Regions from separate parts of the Komagataeibacter sucrofermentans DSM 15973 genome, predicted to be linked through region 1. Evidence: riboswitches for the same ligand, from Rfam matches in the RefSeq annotation. Region 1 holds a riboswitch; the other holds the start of a gene.
The links. Region 1 has a riboswitch for thiamine pyrophosphate ahead of R5N89_RS00020 (ABC transporter substrate-binding protein). Riboswitches for the same ligand answer to the same signal wherever they lie in the genome.

Region 1 (4,697 bases):
TTGTCACGATCTATGTGACCCTGGGCATATTGTATGAAAGCTACATCCACCCGCTGACCATCATGTCCACCCTGCCCTCGGCCGGGGTGGGCGCGGTGCTGGCCCTGTGGGCGCTGGGGCAGGAGTTCTCGCTCATCACCATGATCGGGATGATCCTGCTCGTTGGCATCGTGAAGAAGAACGCCATCCTGATCGTGGATTTCGCGCTGCATGCCGAACGCGACCGGGGCATGGACCCCGCCCCCGCCATACGCGAGGCGTGCATCCAACGCTTCCGCCCCATTCTCATGACCTCGCTTGCCGCAGCCCTTGGCGCCGTGCCGCTGATAACCAATAGCGGCTACGGCATGGAAATGCGCCGCCCGCTGGGCATTACGGTGGTGGGCGGGCTGATGATGAGCCAGTTGCTCACGCTCTACACCACGCCGGTCATCTATCTTTACATGGAGCGCATCCGTGTCGGTACGCGGCGACTTGGCCAGCGACTGCGCGCGCGGATGCGGCGATAAACGTTTGTTTAAAAATCAAAAGTTTCTGGGTGCCGCCTTTTTTCAAAAAGGCTGCGTTCTTTCAAAGCTTTTTGAAAAAAGCTTCACCAAAAACTTTTTCCTGATTGCAGGTCATTCCTGAGATGGCATTTCAGGCCGCCAAAAAAAATTTTCCCAAAGCGAAAAAAGGGGCTTGCGGGGTGCAAGCACCTCGGCTAGAAACCGCCTCACAGCGCACCCGTAGCTCAACTGGATAGAGCACCAGACTACGAATCTGGGGGTTAGAGGTTCGAGTCCTTTCGGGTGCGCCACTTTCCTTAAAAATCCGATCTGACATGATTAGACTGTTCCGGCAGCCTGCATTTTGTCGTGGCAGGGCGCGTTATTACGCCTCTCCTTCATGCAACTTCACCCGCCGCGCGCGGTTCTACGGCGTGGCGCAGGGCAGGTCATGCCTGCGCTCTGGCATGAAGCATGAAGGATGAAGGCAATGGGCTACCGTTCAGTCATGATGGGCGCACTCACCGGTCTTGGCCTGATGAGTGGCCTGCCTGTAGCCATGGCGCAGAATCCCGCCATGCTCAGCCCGCATGCGATCGTGGCAGCCACACCCGGGGCGCGGCTGGCGGGGTACCTCAATTTCTGCATCGGTAACGGGCTGGCGCAGCATGATGAGGCAACGCCCCTGCTGGTCGCGCTGATTGAAAAGACCAATGCCGTGCCGCCCGATGAAAAAGGCAACATGGATTACGCCTATGGCACGGCGGGCGTGCTGCACCCCGGCACCCCCGAGCGGGCGCGGCTGACGGATCTCGATATATCCCAGCGCCGCGACCTGTGCGCGCAGGCCGTGCAGAAAGCCGGCATGGGCGCGTAATGACCCGCGGGCCGTAAAATCATGCGGCCTGCCTGCCACCTGATGAAAAAGAGAGCGTGCCCGCCCCCCGCCGGGCTGCTACACTCTGGGCTGATATTTCCGTCGTCTGATTCAGGAACCAAGAATGAGCGGGCCCAGCCTCCCCGAACATAGCCCTCCCCCTGCGCAGCCTGCATCGGGTGGCGTCCTTTCATGGATTGACCGCAGGCTTCCCGTCATCAGCGGGTTTCGCAAGGAATATATCGATTTCCTCATGCCTGCGAACCTCAACGCGCTGTGGAATTTCGGGGCGATCCTGACTGCCGTGCTGGTGCTCATGCTGGCTACCGGCATCTTTCTGGCCATGAACTACACGCCCACGGCCAGCGGGGCATTCGCGTCGGTCGAGATGATCGAGCGCCAGCTGCCCGGCGGGTGGATGCTGCGCGCGATGCATGTGACGGGGGCAAGCCTGTTCATGGCGGCGCTTTACATCCATCTCTTCCGGGGGCTGTATTACGGCTCCTACAAGCAGCCGCGCGAGATTTTGTGGCTCACCGGCCTCGGGCTGCTGCTCATGGTCATGGTCACGGCCTTTGCGGGCTACGTGCTGCCATGGGGGCAGATGTCTTACTGGGGCGCTGACGTGGCGGGCAAGGCGGTGGGCGCCGTGCCGGGCATTGGCGCAACACTTGAACACATCATGGAAGGCAGTGACACGCTGGGCGATATTTTCATCCACCGTTTCTTCGTGCTGCATTTCCTCATGGCGTTCGCGATCGTCGCGGTGGTGGCGCTGCATGTGGCGGCGCTGCATGTCAGCGGGCCGAACAACCCCAGCGGCAGGCCGGTACCCGCGAAGGAGAGCGTACCCTTCCACCCCTATTACACCACCAAGGATCTGACCGGGCTCGTGCTGTTCGCGCTGGTGTTCGTGGCCCTTGCCTTCCTGTGGCCCGACCTGTTGAGCGAGCCGGAAAACTACCGCCCCGCCAACCCCATGCACACGCCTGCCGATATCGAGCCGGAATGGTATTTCCTGCCGTTTTACGGGCTGCTGCAATCCGTGCCCTCCAAATTTGGCGGGCTGCTGGCGGCGGCGGGGTCCATCCTCATCCTGTTCGTGGTGCCGTGGCTTGACCGCTCGCCCATCCGCTCGGCGCGTGAGCGCCCGGCCTGCCGCATTGGCATGGCAGGGCTGGTCATCGCCTTCGTGATGATGGGGCTGGTCGGCCGCCATCATGCCGAAGGGGGCTGGATGATCGCGGGACGGATCGCGGCCCTTTACTACTTCAGCTACTTCCTCGTGCTGCTGCCGCTGTGCGCGCGGCGTGAAATGCGCCCACCCGCCGCCTGAGGGCTGCGCGGTCCTGCATCCGTGACTTGACGCAGGGGCCGCGTGCCCACACTGTGCCGCCTGACCGGGGTGCCCCACATTGGGGGCTGAGATCACACCCGTTGAACCTGATCTGGGTCATGCCAGCGAAGGGAGACAGCACGGCCCCGCCACGAGGCCATGATCCCGCTCCCTGCCTGCCGCGTGTGCCACGTTCATGCCAGCCAAGGGGGCCTTCCGTACCATGCACATCTTCAGGCACGCGCTGGGCATGATGGCCATTGTGGCCTGTACGGTCATGGCCCGGCCCGCTTTGGCAGCAGGGCAACAGGTCACGGTCGTGCTGGACTGGTTTCTCAATGCCGACCATGCCAGCCTTCTGGCCGCGCAGTACAGCGGGGCGTTTGCCCGCCACGGGCTGGATGTCAAACTCATCGCCCCGGCCGATCCCGGCTCGCCCCCGCGCCTCGTGGCGGCGGGGCAGGCTGATCTTGCCGTGTCCTATCAGGCGCAGCTTGGCATGCTGGCCGATCAGAACATTCCGCTGGTGCGCGTGGGCACGCTGATCGATACGCCGCTGAACGTGCTGATTACCGGCGCTGACATTCACGGCCTTGCGGAACTGAAGGGCAGGACCATCGGCATTTCCATGCCGGGCGTGGATGATGCCTCCCTTGACGCCATGCTGCATTCGGCAGGCTTGGGCTTAGGCGATGTCAGGCAGGTGAATGTCAACTTCCAGCTTGAGCAGGCCCTCATCAGCCATGCGGTGGATGGCGTGATCGGTGCGGTGCGCACCTATGAACTGCTTGACCTGCAACAGAAGGGCATCAAGGTTTCCGCCTTCTACCCCGAGGAACACGGGGTGCCGATTTCTGATGAACTGATCTTTCTCGCCGCCCGCGCCCATGGGCATGATGCGTGGATCAAAGCCTTCATGGAGGCGCTGGCCGAGGGCACGAACACACTGATCAACCACCCCGACGCCATTCTGGCCCAGGCCATTCATGACCATCCGGAACTCGACACGCCGCTCAACCGCGCGGCCTGGCAGGCCACGCTGCCACGCCTGTGCAAGCAGCCTGCCCTGCTCAATCGGCCGCGCTACGAGGCTTTTGCCGCCTTTCTGCACGCGCATGGGCTGATGACGCATGACGTTCCGCTCGGGCAGTACGCACTGGACCCGTTCAGTCCCGCCGCTCCCTGATCATAATACAGGTTTCCGGGTGCCGCCTTTTTTCAGAAAGGGGGTATTTTTCGAAGCTTTTTGAAAAAAGCTTCACCAGGAACGTCTTTGTTTTCAGTCGACCTGGTTCTCGAGCATTTCCTGCTTGTGCGGCAGGAAGGTCGTTACGCGCAGGCCATGCCACGCAACGATGCTGTCACCTAAAAACATGGCCAGCGCAATAACCGTGCACACCAGCGCATTGCCAAACATGAGCACCAGCCACCACGCAATGGCGGAATCACGCACGCTGCCCAGAAAAAGCGCAAATGCCGACCCGCAGGCCGAAGCCCCACCCACACCACCAAACAGGATGGCGGCATCAAGCAGCAGGGTGCGGTAATGCAGGTGGGTCAGCCGACGCAGCAGCACGGCGGTGCTTTCACTGCCCTTCTTGTCATCGGCATTTTCCAGCTTGTCGCGCACGCTCTCGATATGGTCGCTGACCCGGGCGAGCCGCGTGTTGAACATGTTGAGCAACGTGCCGATGCCTGACAGCATGAACACCGGCGTCAGCGCCGTCTGGATCAGGTGGGCAACGCCATCAACAGATTCATCAGGCACAAGGCCGGGAAAAGGGGACACGGACAGGCATATCCTTGGCTGCGGGCAACCGTGCGTTTTTTGGGGTTATCCGCAACCCCGTCAAGGGGCAGACTTGTGCTTTCAAGACTGTCTGCAAGGCCTGTTCCTCAAACATCGTGCATTCATAAGGACGTTTATGGGGGACGTTTTTTAAAAAAAGGAGGCACCCATGTCCCATAATTACGCAACGCCGCTTACGCCCGAGAA
Region 2 (4,697 bases), 220 kb from region 1:
GCAGCGGCAGGAAGGCAAGCTGGAGGAATGGCTCATCAAGCTGGCAGCCCAGGGCGCGGGCGGCGGCACGCAGCACCTCAAGCTGGTCGCGCACGGTCTCGAACGGCGCATCGCTCATCAGCCCCGCCACGGGTAGCGGCATGTCGGCCACTACCGTGCCATCACGCACCACCACAAAGCCGCCGCCAGTCTTTTCCAGATGGTTGACCGCCAGCGCCATGTCGGCATCGTTCATGCCGACCACACAGATATTATGGCTGTCATGCCCCACCGATGAGGCCAGCGCCCCGCCAGACAGCCCGAAGCCCTTAACAAAGCCCCGGCCGATATTGTCATTATGCCCATGCCGCGCCACCACGCAGATGCGCGCGATATCCTGCGCCGGGTCAGGCTGCACGATGCCATCCACAACAGGCAGGTCGGCATGCAGGAAGGGTGTGATGATCTGGCCGGGCAGCAGGCCGATCACGGGGCGCTGCGTGCCGCTGCCCTTTATTTCCATATCCGCCGCACTGACCGGAGCAGGCAGGCTGATGCTCTCCAGCCCCACGGGGGCAATGATCTCACGGGCTGCAAACAGCGCATCATCCACCAGGCGGCCCGCGCTGATCACGTCCGACACGCGGCATTCCCGCAGGTCATCAAGCAGCACGATGTCGGCACGCTTGCCGGGTGCGATCATGCCACGATCACGCAGGCCAAAGGCATTGGCGGCACTCAGCGATGCGCTGCGATAGGCGGCCAGCGGCTCGACACCCAGCGAGATGGCCAGGCGGATCAGGTAGTCCAGATGGCCTTCATGGGCGATTTCCAGCGGGTTGCGGTCATCGGTGCAAAAGGCGAAGAACGGCGACGTGACCGGGTTGAGCAGCGGCACCAGTGCGCGCAGATCCTTGCACACCGAACCTTCGCGGATCAGCACCATCATGCCCTTGCGCACTTTCTCCAGCGCTTCTTCCGCCGTGGTCGCCTCATGGTCGGTGGTGATGCCGGCACTCAGGTAGCCATTGAGCTTGCGCCCGCGCAGCAGCGGGGCATGACCGTCGATATGGCCACCGGCAAAGGCTTCGAGCTTTTCCATGCATCCGGGGTCGCCATTCAGCACGCCGGGAATGTTCATGAACTCGGCCAGGCCAATCACCTTGGGGTGGTCACGATAGGCCAGCAGATCAGCAGCGCCGAGCGTCGCCCCCGAGGTTTCAAGATGGGTGGAGGGCACGCAGCTTGAAAGGTTGACGCGCAGGTCCATGACCGTGCGCATGGCGGCTTGGGTAAAGTAATCCAGCGCCGGGCGGCCGAGCACGTTGGCCATCTCGTGCGGGTCGCATATGGCGGTGGTCACGCCATGGGGCAGCACGCAGCGATCGAACTCGAAGGGCGTGATGAGCGAGGATTCGACATGCAGGTGCGTGTCGATGAAGCCAGGCACGGCAATGCGGCCACGGCCCTCGATCACGTTCGCGCCTTCATAGTGGTCGAGCGTGCCGACAATGGTGTCGCCACAGATGGCGATGTCGGTTGGCAGCATCTCCCCCGTCACCAGATCGAACAGGCGCACATTACGGATAACGGTATCAGCCACCATGCGCCCGCTACCCTGTGCAATCCGGTTGGAAATCGTGTTTGCCGCCATTCTGTCCCGCTTCCCCATAAAATGATGTTCGCTGCCACTTTATCACAACCGGGCGTCTGGCAAATCGGCACACGAATTCTTTTTAAGACACACCCCCTGAGCCCCCGCCTGCATGATTGACAAGGCAGACGGGATTGATGATCCTGAGCAGACCAAGGGGAGTCCCGGCAAGGGGCTGAGAGACCGCTGGCATGGGCAACCATGCGCGCGGAGACCCTTCCGGGCGCATTGTGCGTTCCGGGGAACCTGATCCGGCTCATACCGGCGGAGGGACTGGTGCGGACAATCGGCAACACGCCGCCTGCCCCCGGCACGCGGCCGCCCGCCTGAGGTGGGGCATCCCCGATTTTCTCTCCACCCCCCCTGTCGGAGAGAGGATGCGAGGAGCATTGCCATGACGAACGTCGCTTCGCCTTCATCTCCCGACCATGTCACCACCGGCCCCATCATGGGGTCCGTCAAGGTCTGGTCATCGCCCGAGGGGCATGCGGATATCCGCGTGCCGTTCCGTGAAATAGCACTCGAACCCAGCGCCAACGAGCCGCCGGTGCGCGTGTATGACACCTCCGGCCCCTATACCGACACCAACGCCCATATCGACGTGCGCCAGGGGCTTAAACCCGTCCGCGCGCCATGGATCGTAGCCCGTGGCCTGCCCGCAGTCAGGCCGCGCGCCGTGCGACCGGAAGATAACGGCTTTGCCAAAGGCGAGAATCTTGTCCCCGCCTGCCCCGCGCCGCATGTGGTGCATGAAGGGCGCGCTGGCCAGATGGTCACGCAATACGAGTTCGCGCGCGCGGGCATCATCACGCAGGAGATGATCTACGCCGCCCACCGCGAGAACCTTGGCCGCGCCACCATGGTCGAGGGTGCCGAAGAGCGCCGCGCCGATGGCGAGGATTTTGGCGCTGACATTCCCGCCTTCGTCACCCCTGAATTCGTGCGCTCCGAGATTGCCGCAGGCCGCGCCATCCTGCCCGCCAACATCAACCACCCCGAGCTTGAGCCGATGGTGATCGGGCGCAACTTTCTGGTGAAAGTCAACGCCAATATCGGCAATTCCGCCGTGACCTCATCCGTGGCGGAGGAAGTGGAGAAGATGGTCTGGTCCATCCGCTGGGGCGCGGATACGGTCATGGATCTTTCCACGGGCCGCAACATCCACAACATCCGCGACTGGATCCTGCGCAACGCGCCGGTGCCCATCGGCACGGTGCCGCTCTATCAGGCGCTGGAAAAAGTGGGCGGCGTGCCCGAGGACCTGACATGGGAGATCTTCTGCGACACGCTGATCGAGCAGGCCGAGCAGGGCGTGGACTACTTCACCATCCACGCAGGCGTGCGGCTGCAGCACGTGCCGCTGACCGTCAACCGCGTGACCGGCATCGTCTCGCGCGGCGGGTCGATCATGGCGGGGTGGTGCCTGCACCATCACCGCGAGAGCTTCCTGTACGAGCATTTCGAGGAAATCTGCGACATCATGCGCCGTTATGATGTTTCGTTCTCGCTAGGCGACGGCCTGCGCCCCGGCTCGATTGCCGATGCGAATGACGCCGCCCAGTTTGCCGAACTCAAAACGCTGGGCGAACTGACCAAGATCGCCTGGGCCAAAGGCTGCCAGGTCATGATCGAGGGGCCGGGCCACGTGCCCATGCACAAGATCAAGGTCAACGTGGAAAAGCAGCTGCGCGAATGTGGCGAGGCCCCGTTCTACACGCTCGGCCCGCTCACCACCGACATCGCGCCGGGTTACGACCACATTACATCAGGCATTGGCGCTGCCATGATCGGGTGGTTCGGCACCGCCATGCTGTGTTACGTCACGCCAAAGGAACATCTCGGCCTGCCCGACCGCAATGACGTGAAGGTGGGCGTGGTGACCTACCGCATCGCCGCCCACGCCGCCGATCTGGCCAAGGGGCACCCGGCAGCGCAGATCCGCGATAACGCGATCAGCCGCGCGCGATTCGACTTCCGCTGGAACGACCAGTTCAAGCTCTCGCTCGACCCGGATACGGCGTGTTCGTACCATGACGAGACGCTACCGCGCGAGGCGCACAAGAACGCGCATTTCTGCTCCATGTGCGGCCCCAAATTCTGCTCCATGCGCATCAGCCACGACCTCAAGGCCAATGCCGAGCGCATCGCCGGGCTGGAACAGAAAAAGGAAGAGTTCCGCAGCAACGGCAACCGGCTCTATGTGCCGGTGGAAGAGACCGCGACACCTGCGGAATAAGACAGACGTTTCCGGATGCCGCCTTTTTTCAGAAAGGCGGCGTTCTTCTGAAGCTTTTATCATCCTGCCTCAGTGGGAGGCCGCCACCGCCTCCCGCTGCACGGCCACCGCCGCACCGCCATCCTTGCGGATCATGAGGAAACGCCCGGACCACGACCCTTCAATCCGCCACATTCCCTCGATTTCGGTGCTGTCGGCATTCAGCCTGCCCGCATACAGCACGACATGCCGCCGGGGCCGCCTTCATAGGTTTTGGTAAAACGCACCTCGGCTGCGTGGCGCACGCCGCGCACAGTCGAGACAAAGCAGCCCGCCCCGGCCTGACCCGATGCCGGGCGCTCCGTTACCGTGCCCCCAATGGTGCCACCGGTTTCGAACAGGGAGGCGGAGAAAAACTCCGGCGGCAACGTGCGCGGGTAGCTGAACTGACCATCCCACTGCCCCGTCACATCAAACCTGTTTTCAGCCATGACGATCTCCCTGCCCCCGCACTGCCTGCCATAAAATAAAGCGGGCCATGCCTTACAGCATGACCCGCCCTTTTTCCATTTCCCTGCCGTGCGGGAGGAAAATCAGATCACCTTTTCCACCCAGCCATGGGTGTCGGGCGCTGTGCCGCGCTGGATGCCGATCAGGGCATTGCGCAGCTTTGCGGTGACCGGGCCAATGCCCGCGCCATCGCCAATCACCGCCTCACCCTTATGGCCGCGGAAGCGCCCGATGGGCGAGACCACCGCCGCCGTGCCGCAGGCGAACACTTCCTTCAGGCGGCCTGAGGCGGCATCAGCGTAAAGCTGGTCGATGGCGTAAGGCTCCTCGCGCACGGTC

Region 2: it holds a riboswitch for thiamine pyrophosphate, as region 1 does, so the genes downstream of both, thiC (phosphomethylpyrimidine synthase ThiC) here and R5N89_RS00020 (ABC transporter substrate-binding protein) in region 1, are expected to answer to the same signal.

Annotation. Positions count from the first base shown of each region.
Region 1 covers NZ_CP137157.1:1,390-6,086, reverse strand. The annotation lists gene R5N89_RS00045 (efflux RND transporter permease subunit) at 1-509, shown strand, start outside; gene R5N89_RS00040 (hypothetical protein) at 457-630, shown strand; tRNA gene R5N89_RS00035 (tRNA-Arg) at 723-799, shown strand; gene R5N89_RS00030 (hypothetical protein) at 979-1,365, shown strand; gene R5N89_RS00025 (cytochrome b N-terminal domain-containing protein) at 1,490-2,701, shown strand; TPP riboswitch at 2,757-2,852, shown strand; gene R5N89_RS00020 (ABC transporter substrate-binding protein) at 2,952-3,887, shown strand; gene R5N89_RS00015 (DUF2721 domain-containing protein) at 3,981-4,490, opposite strand; gene R5N89_RS00010 (hypothetical protein) at 4,660-4,697, shown strand, end outside.
Region 2 covers NZ_CP137157.1:2,733,237-2,737,933, forward strand. The annotation lists gene ade (adenine deaminase) at 1-1,633, opposite strand, end outside; TPP riboswitch at 1,779-1,924, shown strand; gene thiC (phosphomethylpyrimidine synthase ThiC) at 2,028-3,869, shown strand; gene R5N89_RS12925 (hypothetical protein) at 3,939-4,091, opposite strand; gene R5N89_RS12930 (hypothetical protein) at 4,070-4,339, opposite strand; gene R5N89_RS12935 (branched-chain amino acid aminotransferase) at 4,442-4,697, opposite strand, start outside.